Regions from separate parts of the Erwinia sp. 2186 genome, predicted to be linked through region 3. Evidence: predicted binding sites of a transcription regulator. Region 3 holds the regulator's gene; each other region holds the start of a gene.
The links. Region 3 encodes PurR, which represses purine synthesis genes. Its sites were predicted from a motif close to CANGCAAACGTTTGCNTG; they were not measured.
Positions count from the first base shown of each region.

Region 1: cvpA (colicin V production protein) is a predicted target of PurR. The motif match lies at 2,056-2,073, and genes of this name have one in related genera.
Region 2: serA (phosphoglycerate dehydrogenase) is a predicted target of PurR. The motif match lies at 2,646-2,663, and genes of this name have one in related genera.

Region 1 is NZ_CM173824.1:1,478,077-1,482,363, forward strand. It holds gene folC (bifunctional tetrahydrofolate synthase/dihydrofolate synthase) at 1-1,119, shown strand, start outside; gene dedD (cell division protein DedD) at 1,109-1,837, shown strand; gene cvpA (colicin V production protein) at 2,129-2,614, shown strand; gene purF (amidophosphoribosyltransferase) at 2,651-4,168, shown strand; gene ACXKZG_RS06845 (UbiX family flavin prenyltransferase) at 4,278-4,287, shown strand, end outside.
Region 2 is NZ_CM173824.1:950,565-954,851, reverse strand. It holds gene zapA (cell division protein ZapA) at 1-306, shown strand, start outside; RNA gene ssrS (6S RNA) at 349-532, shown strand; gene ACXKZG_RS04425 (5-formyltetrahydrofolate cyclo-ligase) at 630-1,217, shown strand; gene serA (phosphoglycerate dehydrogenase) at 1,307-2,542, opposite strand; gene rpiA (ribose-5-phosphate isomerase RpiA) at 2,846-3,505, opposite strand; gene ACXKZG_RS04410 (LysR family transcriptional regulator ArgP) at 3,710-4,287, shown strand, end outside.
Region 3 is NZ_CM173824.1:2,772,559-2,776,845, forward strand. It holds gene ACXKZG_RS12775 (Grx4 family monothiol glutaredoxin) at 1-85, opposite strand, end outside; gene ACXKZG_RS12780 (C40 family peptidase) at 458-1,297, shown strand; gene cydH (cytochrome bd-I oxidase subunit CydH) at 1,341-1,430, opposite strand; gene purR (HTH-type transcriptional repressor PurR) at 1,715-2,740, shown strand; gene punR (DNA-binding transcriptional activator PunR) at 2,789-3,700, opposite strand; gene punC (purine nucleoside transporter PunC) at 3,814-4,287, shown strand, end outside.

The sequences.
Region 1 (4,287 bases), 1.3 Mb from region 3:
GTTTTCACCGTCGCCGGGACCAACGGCAAAGGCACCACCTGTCGAACCCTTGAAACGCTGCTGATGGCCGCAGGCTATCGCGTCGGCGTGTTCAGCTCCCCGCATCTGCTGCGCTATACCGAACGGGTGCGCATTCAGGGCGAAGAGCTGCCCGAAGCCGATCACACCGCGTCGTTTGCGGATATCGACGCCGGACGGGGCGACACTTCACTGACCTACTTTGAATTCGGGACGCTCTCCGCTTTGTGGCTGTTTAAACGCGCTAAGCTGGATGTGGTGATCCTCGAAGTTGGGTTGGGCGGTCGACTGGATGCCACCAATATCGTCGATGCCGACGTCGCGGTGGTGACCAGTATCGCGCTGGATCACACCGACTGGCTGGGTCCGGATCGTGAAAGCATCGGTCGCGAGAAAGCCGGCGTGTTCCGTGGCGGTAAACCGGCGGTAGTTGGTGAACCTGATATGCCGTACACCATCGCCGAAGTGGCCGATAATCTCGGCGCGCAGCTGCTGAAGCGCGGCCGTGACTGGTCTTACACCGCGGAAGAGGGCAGCTGGTCATTTAGCGATGCGCAGGGCACGCTAAGCGCACTGCCTCTGCCGCAGGTGCCGATGCCTAATGCTGCCACCGCGCTGGCTGCGTTGCGCTGTTCCTCGCTGCAGGTGGATGATGCAATCATCTACCAATGGCTGGACAAGGCGATTCTGCCAGGCCGTTTTCAGACGGTCGCCGAGTCACCGAGGGTGATTCTGGACGTGGCGCACAATCCGCATGCGGCCAGCTATCTGGCGGGTCGACTCAGTGAACTGCCAAAAAGCGGCAAGGTTCACGCGGTGGTGGGTATGCTGCATGACAAAGACATTGCCGGTACGCTGGCCTGTCTGCAACCTGAAGTGGATTACTGGTATTGCGCGCCGCTGGACGGCCCGCGCGGTGCCAGCGCTGAACAGCTGAAGGCCCATTTGCCGACAGCGCAGACCTTTACCAGCGTGGCCGATGCTTATCGCCAGGCGCTGCAACAGGCTGAAGCGCAGGATATTGTGCTGGTGTGCGGATCGTTCCACACCGTGGCACAGGTTATGGAAACGAGGGAAACGGAGAACGGCAGTGGCCAGTAAGTTTCAGAACCGTTTAGTCGGGACCGTCATAATAGTTGCACTGGGTGTCATCATTCTGCCAGGCCTGCTCGACGGCAAGAAGAAGCACTATAAAGAAGAGTTTGCCGCGATCCCGCTGGTGCCTAAACCGGGCGACCAGCAGGAGAACGATCTGGTTCCTCCGGTAACGCAGTCTTTACCTTCGCAGCCGCCGGAAGGTGCAGCCACGGCGGTGGAAGGCAAAACGCCGGGCAATACCTCGCAGGCTGAAAGTGGCTCAACCGCGCCAAAATCCGTCAATAAGCCCAGCGTGATTTCCCCGCCGCCGATGGTCGAGTCTAAGCCGGTACAGCAGCCGAAGCCGGTGGAAAAACCGAAGCCGAAGCCGGTTGAAAAACCGGTTGAGAAACCGAAAGCACAGCCGAAGGCCGAACCGAAGCCAGAGCCGAAGCCAGAACCTGCACCTCAGGCCGCCGAGCCGGAGAGCGCACCAACCGGTCAGGCTTACGTCGTTCAGCTCGGCGCACTGAAGAATGCCAGCAAGGTGAACCAGGTTGTCGCCCAGCTGCGTCTTTCCGGTTATCGCGCCTTTACCGTGCCTTCCACGCCGGTTCAGGGCGAAATCACCCGTATTTATGTCGGGCCGGACGCGTCGAAAGCGAAAATGCAGGCATCAATCTCAGAGCTGAAAGGCATATCAGGATTGGGCGGCGTGGTGAAACCATATAGCGCTCGCTAACGTTAGCCTGTCGCTATTACTGTAAGAGTCTGCGCCTTGCCAACGGCCGTTTTCGGCCAGGCGCTTCACTCGGGTAAAACCGCCTTTTGGGCGGCTTACCCGATGCAAATCAAAAGATTGCAGTACCGGGCTGTCCGACAAGGTCGGATAGCCGCCAGCGCGCATGATTGCTGGTTTTTTTAGCAAATTGTTTTAATTAAACTGGCAAAGGAAAACCCTACGCAAACGTTTTCTTTTTCTGTTAGAATTCGCCCCGAACTGGATGCAGGGGCACAGTCGCTGGAAGAGTTCATGGTCTGGATAGATTACGTCATTATTGCGGTTATTAGTTTTTCGGCTCTTGTCAGCCTGATCCGTGGGTTCGTTCGGGAAGCATTATCACTCGTCACCTGGGGTTGCGCATTTTTTGTCGCCAGTCATTACTACTCCTTCCTCGCGGTCTGGTTCACCGGTTTTGAAGACGAACTGGTTCGAAATGGGATCGCCATTGCGGTGTTGTTCGTTGCCACGCTGTTAGTTGGGGCTATCGTCAACTTCGTTATTGGGTCGCTGGTTGAAAAAACCGGCCTGTCGGGTACCGACAGAGTGTTGGGAGTCTGTTTCGGGGCATTACGTGGCGTGCTGATAGTCTCAGCCATTCTGTTTTTCCTCGATACATTCACCGGATTTTCCAAAAGTCCGGACTGGCAACAGTCTCAGCTGGTTCCCCAGTTCAGTTACATCATCAGGTGGTTTTTTGACTACCTGAAAAGCACGTCGAGTTTTTTGCCCCGGTAATAGAACCTGGGTTGCGGCTTATGAGGAAATAACCACATGTGCGGTATTGTCGGGATCGCCGGATTTATGCCGGTCAACCAGTCGATTTATGACGCGTTAACGGTGCTCCAGCACCGTGGGCAGGATGCCGCAGGCATCGTAACCATTGATGCATTGAATTGCTTCCGCCTGCGTAAAGCAAACGGCCTGGTTAGCGATGTATTTGAAGCCCGCCATATGCAGCGTATGCAAGGCAATATGGGCATCGGTCACGTCCGTTACCCAACTGCGGGAAGCTCCAGTGCTTCCGAAGCGCAGCCTTTCTATGTGAACTCGCCTTACGGCATTACGCTTGCGCACAACGGTAACCTGACCAACGCGCACGAACTGCGTAAGCAGCTGTTCGAAAGCGGTCGTCGTCACGTTAACACCACATCAGATTCTGAAATCCTGCTCAATATCTTTGCTCAGGAGCTGGATCGTTTTCAGCACTTCCCGCTGGAAGCAGACAATATTTTTGCCGCTGTGGCAGCGGTTCATCAGCACGTTCGTGGCGCGTATGCCTGCGTGTCGATGATCATCGGCCATGGCATGGTCGCGTTCCGCGATCCTAACGGCATCCGTCCGTTGGTGATTGGCAAGCGTGGCATGAAAGACGGTCGCCATGAGTATATGGTTGCCTCTGAAAGCGTGGCGCTGGATACGCTCGGCTTCGAATTCCTGCGTGATGTTGCGCCGGGCGAAGCGGTTTACGTCACCGAGAAAGGTCAGCTGTTCACGCGTCAGTGTGCAGAGAATCCGAAATGCAATCCGTGCCTGTTTGAGTACGTCTATTTTGCCCGCCCGGACTCGTTCCTGGACAAAATTTCCGTCTACAGCGCCCGCGTTCGCATGGGCACCAAGCTGGGTGAGAAAATCGCCCGTGAGTGGGAAGACCTGGACATTGACGTGGTCATTCCAATCCCGGAAACCTCCTGCGATATCGCGCTGGAGATGGCCCGCATTCTGGACAAGCCATACCGTCAGGGGTTTGTGAAAAACCGCTACGTCGGCCGTACTTTTATCATGCCGGGTCAGCACCAGCGCCGCAGCGCGGTTCGCCGCAAGCTGAACGCGAACCGTGCTGAGTTCCGTGGTAAAAACGTGCTGCTGGTCGATGACTCCATTGTTCGCGGCACCACCTGTGAGCAGATCATCGAGATGGCCCGTGAAGCGGGTGCGAAGAAAGTCTATCTGGCTTCCGCAGCACCGGAAATCCGTTTCCCGAACGTGTACGGCATTGATATGCCGAGCGCAACGGAGCTGATTGCCCATGGCCGTGAAGTGGAAGAGATCCGCCAGCTGATTGGGGCTGATGGCCTGATCTTCCAGGACCTGGACGATCTGATCGAAGCGGTCAAAGAAGAAAACCCGGATATCGCGCAGTTCGAGTGCTCGGTGTTCAACGGGATCTACGTGACCAAAGATGTCGATCAGCAATATCTGGAGTACCTCCAGTCGCTGCGTAACGATGATGCCAAAGCGATGGCGCGCGTTAACGAAGTGGAAAACCTGGAAATGCACAACGAAGGTTAATCCCTGAGTGGTGTGGCAGGTCAGATGGGCCGGAAGAGATTCCGGCCCATTTCTATTTTAGCGTCGCAGATGGCATACTTCAGTCTTTAGCTACCCCCGCAGGATATTTATGAAACGAC
Region 2 (4,287 bases), 1.8 Mb from region 3:
CAAATTTTTGGTCGTTCGTTAAGAGTAAATTGTCCGCCTGAACAGCAAGATGCGCTGAATATGGCTGCCGAAGACCTTAATCAACGGTTGCAAGATTTAAAAGTTCGCACTAGAGTCACTAACACAGAGCAGCTGGTATTTATCGCTGCACTCAATATTTGCCATGAGCTGGCTGCGGAGAAATTGAAAACCCGCGACTATGCCAGTAACATGGAGCAGCGCATCCGGATGCTGCAACAGACCATTGAACAGGCGTTGCTTGAACAGGGTCGCATTACGGACCGGACCGGCAGTAAGTTCGAATAACACCTCATCGTTATCTGTGTTAGAGTGACGGTGAAGTACAAAATTTCTCTGAGATGTTTGCAAGCGGGCCAGTCCCCTGAGCCGATATTTAATACCATCAGAGTCTGACGCTCTGTAACCTGTGTGCAAGCTCGGTTCGTCCGAGAAGCCTGATGGTTACGACGGCAGTCTCACCTTGAACCAAGGGTTCAAGGGTTACAGCCTGCGGCGGCATCTCGGAGATTCCACTTCTTTACAGCAGTTCCTTTCTGGTACGATCCTGTCCAACACCCAGCGTGTGATTTCTGTGTTTACCCCTGTCCAGTCTTACTACACGGTGAGCTATGAACCTGAATCTTCTCGATCGCCAGGATATCCGCACCCATGTTCGTCACCTCCGTCGGGCGCTGACACCCGAGCAGCAACAGCTCGCCGCCGTGCAAGCCGCCGAACGCGCGCTTAATTTTGCTCCGATACAACAAGCCAAAAAAATCGCCCTGTTTCTCTCTTTCGACGGTGAGCTGAATACCCGTCCGCTGATTGCCAAACTCTGGCAGCACAAGCAACAGGTGTACCTGCCGGTGCTCCATCCGTTCTCCGAAGGCCAGCTGTTGTTTATTCGTTATGACGAGCACACGACGCTTACACCCAACCGGCTGCGTATTCCTGAGCCGCCGTTGGATATCCGCAATCTGGCCACGCTTAGCGAGCTGGATGTGCTGTTGGTGCCGTTAGTGGCCTTTGATAAGCAGGGACAACGGCTGGGGATGGGCGGTGGTTTTTACGACCGCACGCTGCAAAATTGGCAGCAGCACGGATTTTTACCCGTCGGTCTTGGGCATGATTGCCAGCGGGTTGATGATCTGCCCGTTGCGGAGTGGGATGTGCCGCTTCCAGCGATGATCACGCCGTCGAAAATCTGGCAGTGGTAAGGCTGAATCGCTATAAAAAAAAGCCCCGGGCAATTGCCGGGGCTTTTTTTAGGGTGATTACTGGAGCGGGCGTTAACCCGCCAGCTTAATCAGTACAGCAGACGAGCACGGATGGTGCCCGGAATGGCTTTCATCAGCTGCAGCGCTTTGTCCGCCACATCCTGCGGTGCATCGACATCAATCACCACATAACCCATCTGTGGGGTAGTTTGCAGGTACTGTGCGGCGATGTTGACGCCCTGGTCTGCAAAGATGTTGTTGATTGCGGTCAGCACGCCGGGACGGTTCTCGTGGATGTGCAGCAAACGGCTCTGGTCGCCATGCATCGGCAGAGAGACTTCCGGGAAGTTAACCGCAGACAGCGTTGAACCGTTATCCGAGTACTTAGCCAGCTTGCCCGCCACTTCGATACCGATATTTTCCTGCGCTTCCTGCGTTGAGCCACCGATGTGTGGCGTCAGGATCACGTTATCAAACTCGCACAGCGGCGACAGGAACGGATCGCTGTTGGTCGCAGGCTCTTCCGGGAACACGTCAATTGCCGCGCCCGCCAGATGCTTGTCCGCCAGCACTTTACACAGGGCCGGAATATCGACCACGGTGCCACGTGAGGCGTTAATCAGCAGTGAGCCTGGCTTCATCATCGCCAGCTCTTCTGCGCCCATCATATTCTGCGTAGAGAGCGTCTCTGGCACATGCAGGCTGACCACATCACTCATATTCAGCAGATCAGACAGATGGCGAACCTGCGTGGCGTTACCCAGCGGCAGCTTGCTCTCGATATCATAGAAGAACACGTGCATACCCAGGCTTTCCGCCAGCACGCCCAGCTGCATGCCGATATGGCCGTAGCCGATGATGCCCAGCTTCTTACCACGGGCTTCAAAAGAACCCACGGCCAGTTTGTTCCAGATGCCACGGTGTGCTTTGGCGTTCGCGGCAGGCACGCCGCGCAGCATTAACAGCAGCTCGCCGATGACCAGCTCAGCAACGGATCGGGTATTGGAGAAAGGTGCATTAAATACCGGGATGCCACGGCTGCCAGCAGCAGTCAGATCAACCTGGTTGGTTCCGATACAGAAGCAGCCGACCGCCACCAGTTTTTCCGCCGCAGCGAAAATGTCTTCAGTGAGGTTGGTGCGCGAGCGGATACCGATAAAGTGCGCGTCGCGAATGGACTCTTTCAGAGCGTCGCTGTCCAGCGCGCCTTTATGAAATTCGATGTTGGTGTACCCTGATGCGCGCAAATTCTCGACCGCGCTCTGGTGGACGCCTTCCACCAACAGGAACTTAATCTTGTCTTTCTCCAGTGATACTTTTGCCATTTCCCGACCCTATTTTTGCGACTTCAGAAGTGCCAGCTTACCCCTATCTACATCCGGGTATAAGATAGCCTTCTGCCAAAATATCAAAATTTACGGCTGCGGCAATACAAACGATTGCCTGGATGCCAGCACGGCTAACAGGCAAGGCAGCACAATTTGGCAGATAATCGGGGAATGGTGAAAAGGATTAGCAGGATACGCCTGCGCATGAAAGTTATGTGACATAAGTCACCAAATTTCATCGGGTTCAGAAAAGATGTTTTTTATCAGAAAATAACCGACGCCAGTGCGGCGCCGGTAAGATCATTTTACTATGGTCTTCACGCCGTTGGCGGTACCGATCAGCGCAACGTCGGCACAGCGTGCGGCAAACAGCCCCACCGTGACCACGCCTGGCAGCGCATTAATCGCTTTCTCCAGCGCAATCGGGTCCAGAATTTTCAGATTATGCACGTCGAGAATAATGTTGCCGTTATCGGTCAGCACATGCTGACGGTATTCCGGCAGGCCACCCAGCTTCACCAGTTCACGCGCCACAAAACTGCGGGCCATCGGGATCACTTCCACCGGCAGCGGGAAACCGCCCAGCACATCAACCTGTTTAGACTCATCCGCGATACAGACAAACTTATCCGCCACCGCAGAGATGATTTTCTCCCGCGTCAGCGCCGCGCCACCGCCTTTGATCATCTGCATCATGCCGTTGATCTCATCAGCGCCATCGACGTAGACCGACAGGGAGTCAATCTCGTTGAGGTCGAACACCTGAATACCCAGGCTTTTCAGCTTCTCTGTTGAAGCCTCAGAGCTGGAGACCGCACCGTCAATCTGGTGTTTGATCGAGCCCAATGCATCGATAAAGTGAGCGGCAGTGGAACCCGTTCCCACACCGACAATGGTGCCCGGGGTAACGTAGTCCAGCGCTGCCCAACCTACGGCCTTTTTCAGTTCATCCTGTGTCATGGTAAGTTTAGATTCCGTACAGCTACAGTGTGGCGCTAGTATAAAACAACCCGATGGAAATGACTGCCTTCACGCGGGCTTTGTTGGCACTTTGGAAGCCAGGCCACAAACCTGAAGCGGGATAATGTCGCCTTTGCCCAGGGCAAAGTGACAAAAATATGGCATAGTGCAGTTTCCACACCTGAAAGAGAGTTATCACCCACTATGAAACGCCCGGATTATCGCACGCTTCAGGCGCTGGATGCAGTGATTCGCGAGCGCGGCTTCGAACGCGCAGCACAAAAGCTTTGCATTACCCAGTCGGCAGTCTCACAACGAATCAAGCAGTTGGAGAACATGTTCGGCCAGCCGCTGCTGGTGCGTACCGTGCCGCCACGCCCAACCGAGCAAGGGCAAAAGCTGCTGGCGTTACTGCACCAGGTTGAACTGCTGGAAGAGGAGTGGTTGGGCGATGAGAACAGCGGCACCACGCCATTGCTGCTGTCGCTGGCGATAAACGCCGACAGTCTGGCAACCTGGCTGCTGCCCGCGCTGAAAACCGTATTAACCGACTCTCCGGTGCGTCTGAACCTGCAGGTGGAAGATGAAAGCCGCACGCAGGAACGCCTGCGTCGTGGCGAAGTGGTTGGGGCAGTGAGTATTCAGCCACAGCCTCTGCCAAGCTGCCTGGTGGATCAGCTCGGCGCGCTGGATTATCTGTTTGTCGGCTCAAAGGAATTTGCCGCGCGTTATTTCCCGAATGGCGTGACCCGCTCTGCCCTGCTGAAAGCACCCGCGGTGGC
Region 3 (4,287 bases):
AGCTTGGCAGTTTTGGTGAGCCTTTCATGTACAGCAGAATCGGGTTTTCTGCTATCTGGCGCTCAATTTTTTCAATAGTACTCATAAATGGCTTCCTTAATCGGATACTTCGTGTCTATTTATTGTAGCGACTCTGCGGGCCCGATGAAAACGACATTTTTTAACAGTTGGGCACGCCCTCAGAGCCGCCAGCGTGCAGGCGATAGCGTTAAAATAACATTTTCCTATTGCTTTCGCTGGATTAATGCATGAGAAAAGCACAGGTTTTGCGCAGATAAACAGCTGATTTGGCTAATTTTTACAGTTTTTACTTGCTCTGTATCATTGAAACAAAAAAGACCTTACCTTTTGTTAATGAGTTAGATTAGAATTGCAAAATGACGCTGCTGAAAGGCAGAACTCCCTGTTTCTGGCAAGCTGTGGCCTCTGGTCGTAGCACAAACTGTTAATGGTAACGATGCGTTTACTTATCACGCTCTTCATGCTGGCCTTTGCCCAGCTGTTTTTCAATATGGCGCACGCATCGCCACATGCCCCTATTAATGCAAATCATCATAAGGCAGATAGCGGCACGCCTGCCCGAGAGGATGAGCGACGTAAACGCCGACCGGTTAAAGCCAACAGCACCAAAAAAGTTAAAGAATCCACCAGCAAAAAATCTCGCTTAACCTCAGTACAGAAGTTGAAGCTTAAAAAGAAACCTTCGCTGCAAACCGCCTCTGTTCAGACTGCCCCGTTGCACTCCAGCAAATACAAAAAGAAAACCACCTTAAACGCCGGAAAAAAACGCTATGGCCGCCATCGTGGCAAGGTTGTCGATACTGCTGAAGAGCTGACGTCAGATTCTGTTTCTGCGCCATTAAAGTTAAGCAAAGCTCACCGCGCCCGCTATCAAAAGGCCCGTGAAACCGCGATGACCAAACTGATGGGCCAGCTAGGTAAACCTTACCAATGGGGCGGAACGTCGCCTAAAACCGGCTTCGATTGCAGCGGCCTGGTGTGGTATGCCTACAAAGATTTAGTGAAGTTTAAAATCCCGCGCACGGCGAATGAGATGTATCACCTGCATGATGCGGCTTCGATAAAACGTGATGAGCTGGAGAAAGGCGATTTAGTCTTCTTCCGCATTAACGGGCGCGAGACGGCGGATCATGTTGGCGTGTATTTAGGTGGTGGGAAGTTTATTCAGTCGCCACGTACTGGCAAGGATATTCAGGTCAGCGCTCTGGCAGATGATTACTGGCAGCGCCACTATATTGGTGCCCGCCGGATGATGACGCCGAAAACCATTCGATAGCGGAAATACTCAGAGCCGATCGTCAGACCGGCCCTGTTTGCACTTAATGCATAATCGCGGTGAAGCTAAACGCCATAATCATCAACAGTGCGCAAACCGTGGTCAGTAACGAGAACTTCAGATCGGTATCCATTTTTAATCCTAAATAGCCCTACAGTTTATGATGCCATCAATTTTCCCATACTTGACGGTAAAAATCTCGTTTTCTCTGCCAAGCCTTGTTAGAATTCTTTTTTTGTTGCGCAACGGCCCGCACCTTAAGGTGTTTAGCGGTCTTTAATCAGCGCTTTTTCCTTCCTGACGACTCCGGACAGCAACTAAAAAACGACTTCAGACGTCAGGTTTTCGATCTCACCAAGCAAACGATTAACAACAGGCTTATCAAATAGTTAAGATAAGCGCAGGAGTAGTTATTTCATGGCAACAATTAAAGATGTGGCAAAGCAAGCCGGGGTGTCCACCACTACCGTCTCCCACGTCATCAATAAAACCCGTTTCGTTGCAGAAGAAACGCGGGAAGCCGTGTGGGCCGCCATTAAGGCGCTCCACTATTCACCCAGCGCGGTTGCCCGTAGTCTGAAGGTGAATCACACCAAAACAATCGGACTGCTGGCTACCTCGAGCGAGGCGCCCTATTTCGCCGAAATTATTGAAGCCATTGAAAACCGCTGTTTTGCCAAAGGCTACACGCTGATCCTTGGTAACGCCCACAATGACCTTGCCAAGCAGCAGGCCTATCTGTCGATGATGGCGCAGAAACGCGTGGATGGCCTGCTGGTGATGTGTTCCGAATACCCTGACGAGCTGATCACCATGCTGGAAGATAACCGCAATATTCCGATGGTGGTGATGGACTGGGGCAAATCGCGCGGTGACTTTACCGATACGGTAGAAGACAACGCCTTTGAAGGCGGTTATCTGGCTGGCCGTTATCTTATCGACCGTGGGCATCGAGATATTGGTGTCATCCCGGGTCAGATGGAGCGCAACACCGGCGGTGGCCGTCTCGCCGGATTTATGAAAGCATTGTCTGAAGCGGGCATTACCCTGCGTGACGAGTGGCTGGTTCAGGGCAATTTCGAACCAGAATCAGGTCACCAGGCGATGCAGCAAATCCTCTCGCAGAAGCAGCGTCCAACGGCGGTGTTCTGCGGTGGCGATGTGATGGCGATGGGCGCAATTTGTGCGGCTGATGAGATGGGTCTGCGCGTTCCGCAGGATATATCGGTGATCGGGTACGATAACGTGCGCAACGCCCGCTACTTCACTCCGGCGCTGACCACGGTTCACCAGCCAAAGGAACAGCTGGGCGAAACCGCCTTCGATATGCTGTTAGATCGTATCACCAGCAAGCGTGAAGAACCGCAGACGATTGAAGTACATCCTACGTTGATCGAACGCCGTTCGGTTGCCGATGGTCCCTTCCTGGATTACCGCCGCTAGTCCCGCTCAGTGCTGAGGGCGAATTCTCCCTCAGCACACCCAATTGGCTCAGGGCTCTTCCTTCAGCCATTCACTGTTCAGCGTGTCACTGTCACCCAGATAATCCAGCAACCAGCTCAGCGCCGGTGAAGCCTGCTGCTCAGACCAGCTCACGCAGCACGGACTGTCCGGAAATCCGCCTTCCAGCGTCAATTCATGCAAAGCGCCTTTTTGCAGCAGCGGTTGCGCCAGATGGCCCGGTACCATCCCCACGCATAAGCCCGCCAGCAGGCAGTCAAATGCGCTTTCCCAGTCTGGCACCACCAGCCGCCGCTGATTATCCAGCGTCCATGTGGTGCGTTTCGGCAAGGCTCTTGAGGTATCTTCCAGCACCAGTGAAGGCCATTCGCCAATGGCCTCTTCACTGGTTTCTGCGTGCTGACGTGCCAGCGGATGATCCGCGGCAACCACACAGCGCCAGTTGAGCGCGCCCATATTGCGGAAGGCGAAGCGGCCACCTACCGGGATAGCCTGTGTCGCGCCGATGGCCACATCCACCCGCCCGTCGGCCAACGCATCCCAGACGCCGTTAAAAACTTCTGCTGACAGATGCAGTTCCATATCCGGAAAGTGCCGATAAAAGTCGACTACCAGCTGTCGGGTTCGCTGAGATTTAACGATGCGATCGACGGCGATATTAATTTGCCCTCGCCAGCCGTTAGCGACCTGCTGGCACTGCCGTCGGGTGGCGAGCATTTTTTTGATGACACTGCGGCCCTCCTGGATAAATACTCGTCCCGCATCGGTCAGCACCACATCACGGTGGCGACGCTCAAACAACGGCACGGCAAGCCATTCTTCCAGCTGCCGCACGGTATAACTGATGGCTGAGGGTACGCGATGGAGCTCTGCGGCGGCAGCGGTAAAACTGCCGCTGCGGGCAACTGCATCAACCACTTCAAGGGAATGTTCTGACCACATAATCTGCCTGCAATATTTTTGAACGCAACCTGCAAATATTACCGTTTCACAAGCTGTATGGCACGCGATTACACTCTGCGGCGTTTCGTTCATCACAAATAAAGAGCAAAAGAATGCCTTCGAAAGGATTTATTGTTTACCTGGCGCTGTTAAGCGTGGCAGGTTTCCTCGCTACCGATATGTACCTGCCTGCCTTTGGTGCCATGCAACAAGACCTGCAAACCGATGCCGGGATCATCAGCGCCAGCCTCAGCCTGTTCCTGGCGGGTTTTGCCATCGCCCAGCTGTTTTGGGGTCCGTTGTCGGATCGTATTGGCCGTAAGCCTGTGCTGTTGATGGGTCTGAGTCTGTTCGCCGTCAGTTGTGGCGCGATGTGGTGGGTAGATTCTGCTGCTGCCCTGCTGGCGTTGCGCTTTGTGCAAGCGGTGGGGATTTGTGCCGCTGCCGTCAGCTGGCAGGCACTGGTTGTCGACCGCTATTCCGCCAGCCAGGCAAATCGCGTATTCGCCTCCATCATGCCGTTAGTGGCACTCTCGCCTGCGCTCGCGCCGTTACTGGGCGCCTGGTTACTCAACCATTTCAGCTGG